DNA from 2 places in the Lactobacillus sp. ESL0228 genome. Region 2 is predicted to be linked to the other one. Evidence: predicted binding sites of a transcription regulator. Region 2 holds the regulator's gene; the other holds the start of a gene.
The links. The regulator NrdR, encoded in region 2, represses ribonucleotide reductase genes. The targets are predictions, from matches to a motif close to ACACNATATATNGTGT.
Positions count from the first base shown of each region.

Region 1: F5ESL0228_RS08080 (deoxynucleoside kinase) is a predicted target of NrdR. The motif match lies at 3,244-3,259, and genes of this name have one in related genera.

Region 1 covers NZ_REHJ01000011.1:210,745-215,476, forward strand. Annotated here, with positions in the region: gene F5ESL0228_RS08055 (ABC transporter ATP-binding protein/permease) at 1-422, shown strand, start outside; gene F5ESL0228_RS08060 (glucosamine-6-phosphate deaminase) at 591-1,313, shown strand; gene amaP (alkaline shock response membrane anchor protein AmaP) at 1,465-2,019, shown strand; gene F5ESL0228_RS08070 (DUF2273 domain-containing protein) at 2,031-2,210, shown strand; gene F5ESL0228_RS08075 (Asp23/Gls24 family envelope stress response protein) at 2,240-2,758, shown strand; gene F5ESL0228_RS08080 (deoxynucleoside kinase) at 3,301-3,948, shown strand; gene F5ESL0228_RS08085 (deoxynucleoside kinase) at 3,964-4,653, shown strand.
Region 2 covers NZ_REHJ01000008.1:468,918-473,649, reverse strand. Annotated here, with positions in the region: gene polA (DNA polymerase I) at 1-1,092, shown strand, start outside; gene mutM (bifunctional DNA-formamidopyrimidine glycosylase/DNA-(apurinic or apyrimidinic site) lyase) at 1,107-1,934, shown strand; gene coaE (dephospho-CoA kinase) at 1,934-2,551, shown strand; gene nrdR (transcriptional regulator NrdR) at 2,538-3,005, shown strand; gene F5ESL0228_RS08370 (DnaD domain protein) at 3,008-4,369, shown strand; gene dnaI (primosomal protein DnaI) at 4,379-4,732, shown strand, end outside.

The sequences.
Region 1 (4,732 bases), on a different contig from region 2:
CTGGTGGCTTGCTTAACGGAATCACTACAGTATTAGTTGCTTTTGCAGCAATTTCATTGGTAACTTCAATGATTATGATTGGTATTCTAACCTATACTTCAGTTTTAGAAAGAACAAAAGAAATTGGTATTTTGAAAGCCTTAGGAGCAAGAAAAAAAGATATTACACGCGTTTTTGATGCTGAGACATTTATTTTGGGTGTTTTCTCAGGAATTTTAGGAATTATCATTGCTTGGCTACTGATTTTTCCAATTAACAGCATACTGTATTCCATAACTGACCTATCAAATGTTGCCCAGTTAAATCCACTTCATGCATTAATTTTAATTATTATTTCGACAATTTTAACCATGATAGGAGGCCACTTGCCTGCTAGAATGGCTGCTAGAAAAGATGCGGCAATTGCTTTAAGAAGTGAATAGGTTTCCCAAAATAAGGATAGCAAAAAGGGGTGTCATTGTTACATGTGAAACAATGACACCTCTTTTCATATTTCTTAATATTAAAAATTAGTGGAATAAGATTTCTTCTATTGACAAATTGGCATATACCAATTTATAATTAATTTAGTTATTTTGGGAGGAATACATATGAAAGTTATAATTACAGGTAATAAAGCTGAGGCAAGTACAAAAGCGTTTGAAATCTTTCAAAAAAGCATCGAAAGTGGTGCTAAAGTTATCGGTTTAGCCACTGGTTCCACGCCTGAAGATCTTTATCAACAATGGACTAAGAGCAATTTAGATAACAGCAAATTGACTAGTATCAATTTAGATGAATATGTTGGCCTTTCAGCCGATAATGACCAAAGCTATCATTATTTTATGCAAAAGCATTTATTTGAACAAAAGCCATTTAAGAATTCATATGTACCTGATGGCATTAAAGCTATCAAGGATCCTGAGGGTACTTCTGCTGATTACAACCAGATCATTCAGGACAATCCAATCGACATCCAACTTCTTGGTCTAGGACAAAATGGTCACATCGCTTTTAATGAACCTGGAACCTCTTTTGATTCAGTCACTCATGAAGTGAAACTAACCAAAAACACTATTAAAGCTAACTCTCGGTTCTTCAGCAATATTGACGAAGTGCCTAAATCTGCAATTTGTATGGGAATTGCTAATATTATGTCTGCTAAAAAGATTGTAATCATGGCTTTTGGCGAAAATAAAGCCGATGCTGTCAAGAAGATGGTTGAGGGGCCAGTAACTGAAGAAGTCCCTGCCTCCATTTTACAAAATCATGGCAACGTTACTTTAATTGTGGATCAAGAAGCCGCAAGCAAATTAACTGAAAATTATCGTTAATATCTTATCATACCTTTTTAAAGAGCTGCTTTAAGTAGCTCTTTTTATTTTAATATATTAACGCAATATTGTATATGATTGGTGCATATCATTAGGCTGACTAAATATTGTGTATTATAATTAGGATATACTAAGAAAGGATGGTGATTAATTGAAGCGGAGTAAAAAATGGTTACTGATCCTCTGGATAATTTTATTATTACCCATACCAGTTTACCTTCTTTGGGAAAATAATAATCTTTGGCAACAATATTTAAAGATTAGCTTGCCTTCATTAGGTAAGCTTAACCCAATTTTTTCCTGGTACTTAGTAGGTATCAGTGCAGTTATCCTTTTAATACTAGTTATTAGTTTGATAACCATCTTATTCTGGCCAGTACAACGATACTTCAATTTAATTCATAAGCGGGACGGACAAGTTAAAATCACCAGTAAAGCAATTAATGGTTATGTGATGAATTCTTTAGCGGACTTACCATATTTGAACAAAGCCAAGGTTGATTCAAGGTTAACTAATCGTAAAATTAAAATACGGATTAGTGGTGATCTCGGTTCTAGTGAAAACGTATCAAACCTGCTTAATGATTATTTAGCAGAACTGGAAAAAAACCTCAAACAATATTTAGGAATTGAGCAGAAGCCCAAAATCAAAATCAAATTTGTAAACTATCATTCTTCTGCTAAATCAGAACAACGAGTTCAATAAAGGAGGCAGAAATGAAAGAAAATTTACAAAAGTACTTTCCAGAAATAAGTGGTGCAATACTTGGAATACTATTAGCATTTTGCTTTATAGGATTGGGATTTTTTAAGACGATTTTTGTAATAGTAATGTTAGTTGTTGGTGCTTTAGTTGGTCATTATGGACCATTGCTTAAAAATTTAAAAAACAAATAAACAAAATAAACATATGAAAGGAAATTTATATGACAGAAAATAATTCAAAACACGAAGTTAAAGGTGACTTAAATTATGATTCAAAGGTAATTCAAAAAATTATTGGAATTGCTTTATCTGATATTAAAGGACTCCTAACAGTTAATGGTGGTTTCTTCTCAAACTTAGCTGATAAAATCGTTAATACCGACGATGTTACCAATGGCATCAATGTTGAAGTTGGCAAAAAGCAAGTTGCCGTTGACATTGAAATTGTCGCAGAATACGGTGTTGAAATAGCCAAGTTATATGACCAAATCAAGAAAAAGATTTTTGATAAAGTCAAAGAAATGACCGGCTTGGATACAGTTGAAGTCAATGTTACTGTTGTCGATATTAAGACTAAAGAGCAACATGAAAAAGATTCCGTTAGCTTGCAAGACAAAATCACTGGCACAACCAAAGATGCTAAAGAAAAAATTGGTAGCCGCGTAGATAAAGTTGAAAACAAAATTGACGATAAGACAGAAGATATAAAAAAAAAACAAATGACTAATAGAGTAAACTAAACTTTAACTGGGGTGTAATCAAAAAGTTTAACATTTACTAATTAGTTTTAAATACACGATCCCAATATTTATTGGGGCGTGTATTTTATTTGTTAGATCTTTTAATATTGTTAAAACAATATACATAAATTTAAGTATCCATTTGATTTATCCTAACAAGCTGATCATAAAATCGTTCAGATAATTACAGTTCAACTAAGTAAACAGCTGTTTCTCCAAAAACATCATTATAGCAGTCACTTTTTTAAACACAGTCTGAGTAATAATCATTATTTAGGTGTATCTCAGTATGTCTAACAATTATGAAACACCTCAATTGCGTGAGATTAATTCATAACTACATCTCTTTCGAGTTTCAACCAAGATTTTTATAAGTTTCACGTGTAACATGTTTTGTGATCAATAGACAAGCAAAAAATTGTACTGTATTATACAAAATCACTTGACATTTGCCATCCAATTTCAATTTATTTTCCTCTTGTTTGCCACTATATATTGTACTAAACTAGAAAGTAATCAAGATATAGTATTTAAGAAAGAACGTGATGACAGTTATTGTTTTAAGTGGGCCAATTGGAGCCGGTAAATCCAGTTTAACCAGTATTTTAGCTGAACATTTAGGTACACAAGCTTTCTATGAGGGAGTTGATAATAATCCGGTCCTTCCCTTGTATTATCAAGATATGAAACGATATACTTTTTTGCTTAATATCTATCTACTCAACCATCGTTTGGCTCAAATTAATCAAGCAATTAAGGAAAAGAACAGTGTTTCGGATCGTTCAATTTATGAAGATGCTCTCTTCTTTAAAATGAATGCGGAAAATTCTGTTGCTGATCCAACAGAATTTAAAATTTACGATAGTTTGCTGAAAAATATGCTGGAAGATACTCCAGGTAATCCGAGTAAAAAACCTGACTTATTGATCTATATTCACGTATCACTTGATACCATGCTAAATAGAATCAAAAAGCGCGGTCGCTCTTACGAGCAGATAAGTACGGACCCCAGCTTAAAGGATTATTATTCGCGCTTGATTAATTATTACGAGCCATGGTATGAAAGTTATAACGCATCACCGAAAATGTCAATTGATGGTGATCAGTTTGATTTTATCCTCGATGAAACTGCTAAAAAAGAAGTTTTAAAGCAAATTGACGATAAACTGCTTACGATTGGAAATTTATAATGAAGAAGGAAAGTGATGACAGTTATTGTTTTAAGTGGGCCAATTGGAGCCGGTAAATCCAGTTTAACCAGTATTTTAGCTAATTATTTAGGAACTAAACCTTTTTATGAAAGTGTTGATGATAACCCCGTCTTACCACTCTTTTATGCAGATCCTAAAAATTATGCCTTTTTATTACAAGTATTTTTCTTAAACACACGTTTTAGAAGTATCAAAGATGCATTGACTGATGACAATAATGTTCTTGATCGCTCAATTTATGAAGATGCTCTCTTTTTCCAGATGAATGCCGATATAGGCCGTGCAACTAAAGAAGAAATTGACACATACTATGAACTTTTAAATAATATGATGACTGAGCTTAATCATATGCCAAAAAAGAACCCTGATTTATTAGTTCACATTAAAGTGTCATATAATACAATGCTTAAAAGAATTAAAAAACGTGGTCGTCCTTATGAGCAACTTAGTTATGATGCAACGCTTGAAGACTATTATAAACGCTTATTACGCTATTATAAGCCATGGTATGAAAATTATGATCACTCGCCCAAAATGGAAATTGATGGCGATCAGCTTGACTTTATTACCAATGACCAAGACAGGAAAATTGTTCTAGATCAAATTGTTAAAAAGTTAAAAGAGATTGGAAAATTACCTCAATCATGGGATAAATCAACTGAAATTGAAATTGCAGAACAATAATATACAACCTAATTAAAAAACAGTCAGTCTAAAAGACAATATTCTTTTTTCTAGATTAGAATAAATTATTAATTTTTTA
Region 2 (4,732 bases):
TTAGAAAAGAAGATTTTTGAAGAAGCTGGTGAAGAATTCAATTTGAATTCACCAAAACAGCTAGGACATATTCTGTTTGAAAAGTTGAATTTGCCTCCAATTAAGAAAACTAAAACTGGTTATTCAACCTCAGTTGATGTTCTTAATCAATTAAAGGAGCAAAATCCAATTATTCCTCATATATTGACATATCGTCAAATTTCTAAGATTCAGTCAACTTATGTGAATGGCTTACTGGATGTTATTCAACAAGACGGCCGTGTGCATACGCGCTACTTGCAAACATTAACAGCAACTGGTCGTTTGTCATCGGTTGATCCTAATTTACAAAATATTCCAACTAGAACTGAGGAAGGCAAGCAAATTAGAAAGGCTTTTGTTCCAAGTGAACCAGATGGATATATTTTTTCTTGTGACTATTCGCAGATTGAGTTGCGTGTTTTAGCGCAAGTTTCTGGTGATGAGCAAATGCAAGAAGCTTTTAAGACTGGATATGATATTCATGCTCATACAGCGATGAAAATTTTTCATTTGAATTCCACGGATGAAGTTACACCGCTAATGAGGCGTCGTGCAAAGGCTGTTAATTTCGGTATTGTTTATGGAATTTCGGATTATGGTTTATCCAAGAATTTAAATATTAGTCGTAAACAAGCTAAGGAATTTATTGATAACTATTTTGAGCAGTATCCCAAAATTAGTGAATATATGGATAACGCTGTGCAATTTGCACGTGAACATGGTTATGCGGAAACTATTATGCATCGGCGTCGCTACTTACCAGATATTCACGCTAAAAACTATAATGTACGTTCTTTTGCTGAGCGAACAGCGATAAATTCACCAATTCAAGGATCAGCTGCTGATATTATTAAAATTGCAATGATTAATATGCAGCATAAGCTCGACGAATTAAAGTTAAAGACCAAGATGGTAGTTCAAGTACATGATGAATTGATCTTTGATGTGCCTAAAGATGAGCTTGAAATTGTTTCAAAAATTGTTCCACAAGTAATGCAATCTGCCGTCAAACTTGATATTCCTCTAATTGCAGATTCGGGTTATGGTCATAACTGGTTTGAAGCCAAGTAAAGGAGTAATAATAAATGCCAGAACTGCCAGAAGTTGAGACTGTGCGGCGCACACTACTGCCGCTAATTACGGGCAAAACAATCAAGAAAATAACATTGTGGTATCCTAAAATTATTGCCAGTGATCCTAAGGAATTCGTTAATCAATTGACCGGAAAGAAAGTTATTAATATTGATCGTTATGCTAAATATTTACTAATTCGTTTTAATGATAATTTTACCGTTGTGTCGCATTTACGCATGGAGGGAAAGTATCGTTTGGTTAATGAGTTAGATCCTAAAAACAAGCATGATCATGTTCAATTTGCATTCACAGATAGTACGGCACTACGCTATAATGATGTGCGTAAATTTGGTAGAATGCAGTTGGTTAGGACGGGAACAGAAAGAGAAGCTACTGGAATTAGTAAACTTGGCTTTGAACCAAATTCTCCTGAATTTACCAAGGCTTATTTGAGAACCAGTTTAAAACATAAAAAAAAGAATATAAAAAATACATTACTGGATCAATCAGTTGTGGCAGGTCTAGGTAATATTTATGTTGATGAAGTTTTATGGCGCTCTAAAATTAATCCGCTAAGTTTGGCTAGTAAAATCCCCTCAAATCAAGTGGATAATTTGCGTGACAATATTAATGAGATTATTGCGCAGGCAATCATTGAGAAAGGAACAACTATTCATACATATCTAGATGCAAATGGTGAGACAGGCAATTTTCAAAAAATGCTTTTAGTTTATGGGCACCGAGGGGAACCCTGTCGACGCTGCGGGACGGCATTAGAAAAAATTAAGGTTAATGGTCGTGGCACGACATTTTGCCCTTATTGTCAGGTAACCTATTGATGACATTAGTTTTAGGATTAACTGGTGGGATTGCCAGTGGTAAAAGTACTGTCGATGATTTCTTTAAAGAAAGGCAACTGCCAGTTATTGATTGTGATCAGATTGCTCACGAAATTTTGGATATTGGGCAACAAGGGTATAATGATGTGGTAAAGCACTTTGGTAAGAAAATTTTAAATTCTAATCAAACAGTTAATCGTCAGTATCTAGGACAAATGGTCTTTAGTGATAAGCGACAATTGCAAGTTCTTAATCAGATCACTCATCCATTGATTTTTCGGGAAATTCAGACTAAAATTACGCGATATAGGAAGTTACAGAAGCCGTTTATTGTTGTTGATGCTCCTGTGTTATTTGAATCCGGAGGTCAAAATTATTGTGATCGCACTATCTTAGTGACTGTACCAGAGAAAATCCAACTTGAACGCTTAATGGCGCGTGACCATTTAACTAAAGGAAATGCTCTTAAACGTATTCATAGTCAGATGCCCTTAGCTCAGAAGGAAAAATTAGCCGATTATGTCATCACTAATACTGGTACTATCGAAGAATTAAATCAAAAATTAAGTCACTTACTAGTTAAAATAAAAAAGGAGGAACAATATGGAATGTCCTAACTGTAGACAGAATGCCTCGCGAGTCATTGATTCACGACCTAGTGACGAGAATCGGGCAATCAGAAGGCGACGTGAATGCGAAAATTGTGGGTTTCGATTTACTACATTTGAACGAGTAGAAACCACCCCTTTATTGGTTGTCAAGAACGATGGCACACGTGAACCGTTTAGCCGTAAGAAGATTTTACGTGGAGTGATGGCTGCGGGACAAAAGCGACCGATTACCAGTGAACAATTTGAGCAACTGGTTGATCATGTGGAAAATCTGGTCCGTCAGCAAGGAATTAGTGAAATTTCTTCGAAAAAAATTGGTCAACTAGTGATGGATGAGTTGGCAGAATTGGATGATGTTGCTTATATTCGTTTTGCTTCAATTTATCGTGAATTTAAAGATATGTCTAGTTTTATGAAGACAATGGAAGACATGATTGCCAAACGTGAGAAGGACAATTAGTGATGTATGAAACGCCTAATCCTAAACAGCCTTTCTTTATTACTAACCGAGTAGATATTTTTCCGGGTGATTTACGAGTTCTAATTAAACTTTATCAGCCGTTAATTGGTTCACTAGCCTTGTCGCTATATTTAAGCATGATTGAAGATTATGACTCTGGAGCGATGCTGTCTGATGCCAAGGGAATTTATATACTGCAGGAACAGCTTGACTGTGATATAAACAAACTATTATCGAGTTTGCATAAGCTTGAAGCCGTTGGTTTAGTCAGAACTAGTAAGTTAGAAAATCAGATTATGGGACAAATTTTACTCTTCTCTTTGAAGCGTGTACCTAGCAGCAGTGAATTTTTTTCAACGGCACTTTTAACTAGTCTGTTAAAGGAAAAAGTAGGGATAACGATGTTTCAATCATTGAGTCATGAATTTGCTCGTGAAAGTCAAAAATCGTTCAGTCAAATTAATGGCCTTAAGTCTGCTAAAGATGTTTCTGCCTCTTTTATTGATGTTTTTCGGTTGTCAGAAGAAGAAGCAATTGATCCCTCTCCTGAGGTTAAGAAAGCAGCACAAGAAAACCAGATTGTGCAAAGTAAACCGGCCGAAATTAATCCTCCAGAACAAATTGACTGGGAATTTATGAAACAGCAGTTTGAAATTTATCAGATTGCTGGAAGTGAAATTGAGCGAAATCGTCCTGCTATTCAAGGTTTGATGAGGACTTATGGCTTGTCCGAACAGGAATTTGTTGATGAAACCTTGCCATGTTTACATGGTGATTACCACTTGAATATGCCGTTGATTAAACAAACAATTGCTAACAGTATTCATGCTGAGCATACACGCCAGAATCTTAAACAGCAGGAGCAAGCTTCTAATAAAAGTGAGGATATTAAACATTTTAGTATACGAGAACAGCAGGTATTACAACTTGCACAATCGAAGTCTCCTGCTCAATTTATATATCAACTAAAATCAGATCGTCATGATTATGTTGATGCTAGTGAATATCAAGTTCTTGACAATCTTTATAATCAGAAAGGAATTTCTGCTGATTTACTAAATATCTTGACCTATGCCTGTTTGAAAAGTGCCCCGAATGTATCATACCGACTAGCTAACAAAATTTTGCATGATTGGTTGCAACATGGGGTGCAAAGTGGCGCACAGGCGATTGATTACATGGATAAAAGAGAACAAGATAAATTCAAAAAGCAACAGACTCGTTCAGCCAGTTTTTATTCTCATAAACCAGTCGAAAAAGGTACCGATTGGAGTAAAAAGAAGTCGGCAAAAAAGACTGATGTCTCTACGGCAGATCTAAAACAATTCTTTAAAAATTTTGAAGATCAAAACGGCATGAAATAGGTGATAATTATGCAACCAATCAACAAATTTTTAGCACATGGAAATGCAACAAAAGCACAAGGGCACGATAATGAAAACCTGCGTAAGCAAATCTTGAATAATCCAAAAATTCATGAATTTATCAGTCAATATCAAGATCGGTTGACACCTGAAATTATTAATAATAGCCTATCAAGTTTATATGAATATTATCTCTCGCAAGAGCATGATGACCCGGTAACTAGTGGCTATCGTCCTGAACTTATTTTAAGTGGTCAAGCAATCACACTAAAATATGTACCAAAAGAAAGCAAATTGGAAAAAGATCGTGAGCAAAGTATTAAAAAAAACGTGCGTTTAATTAATTTACCATTTGCATTACAC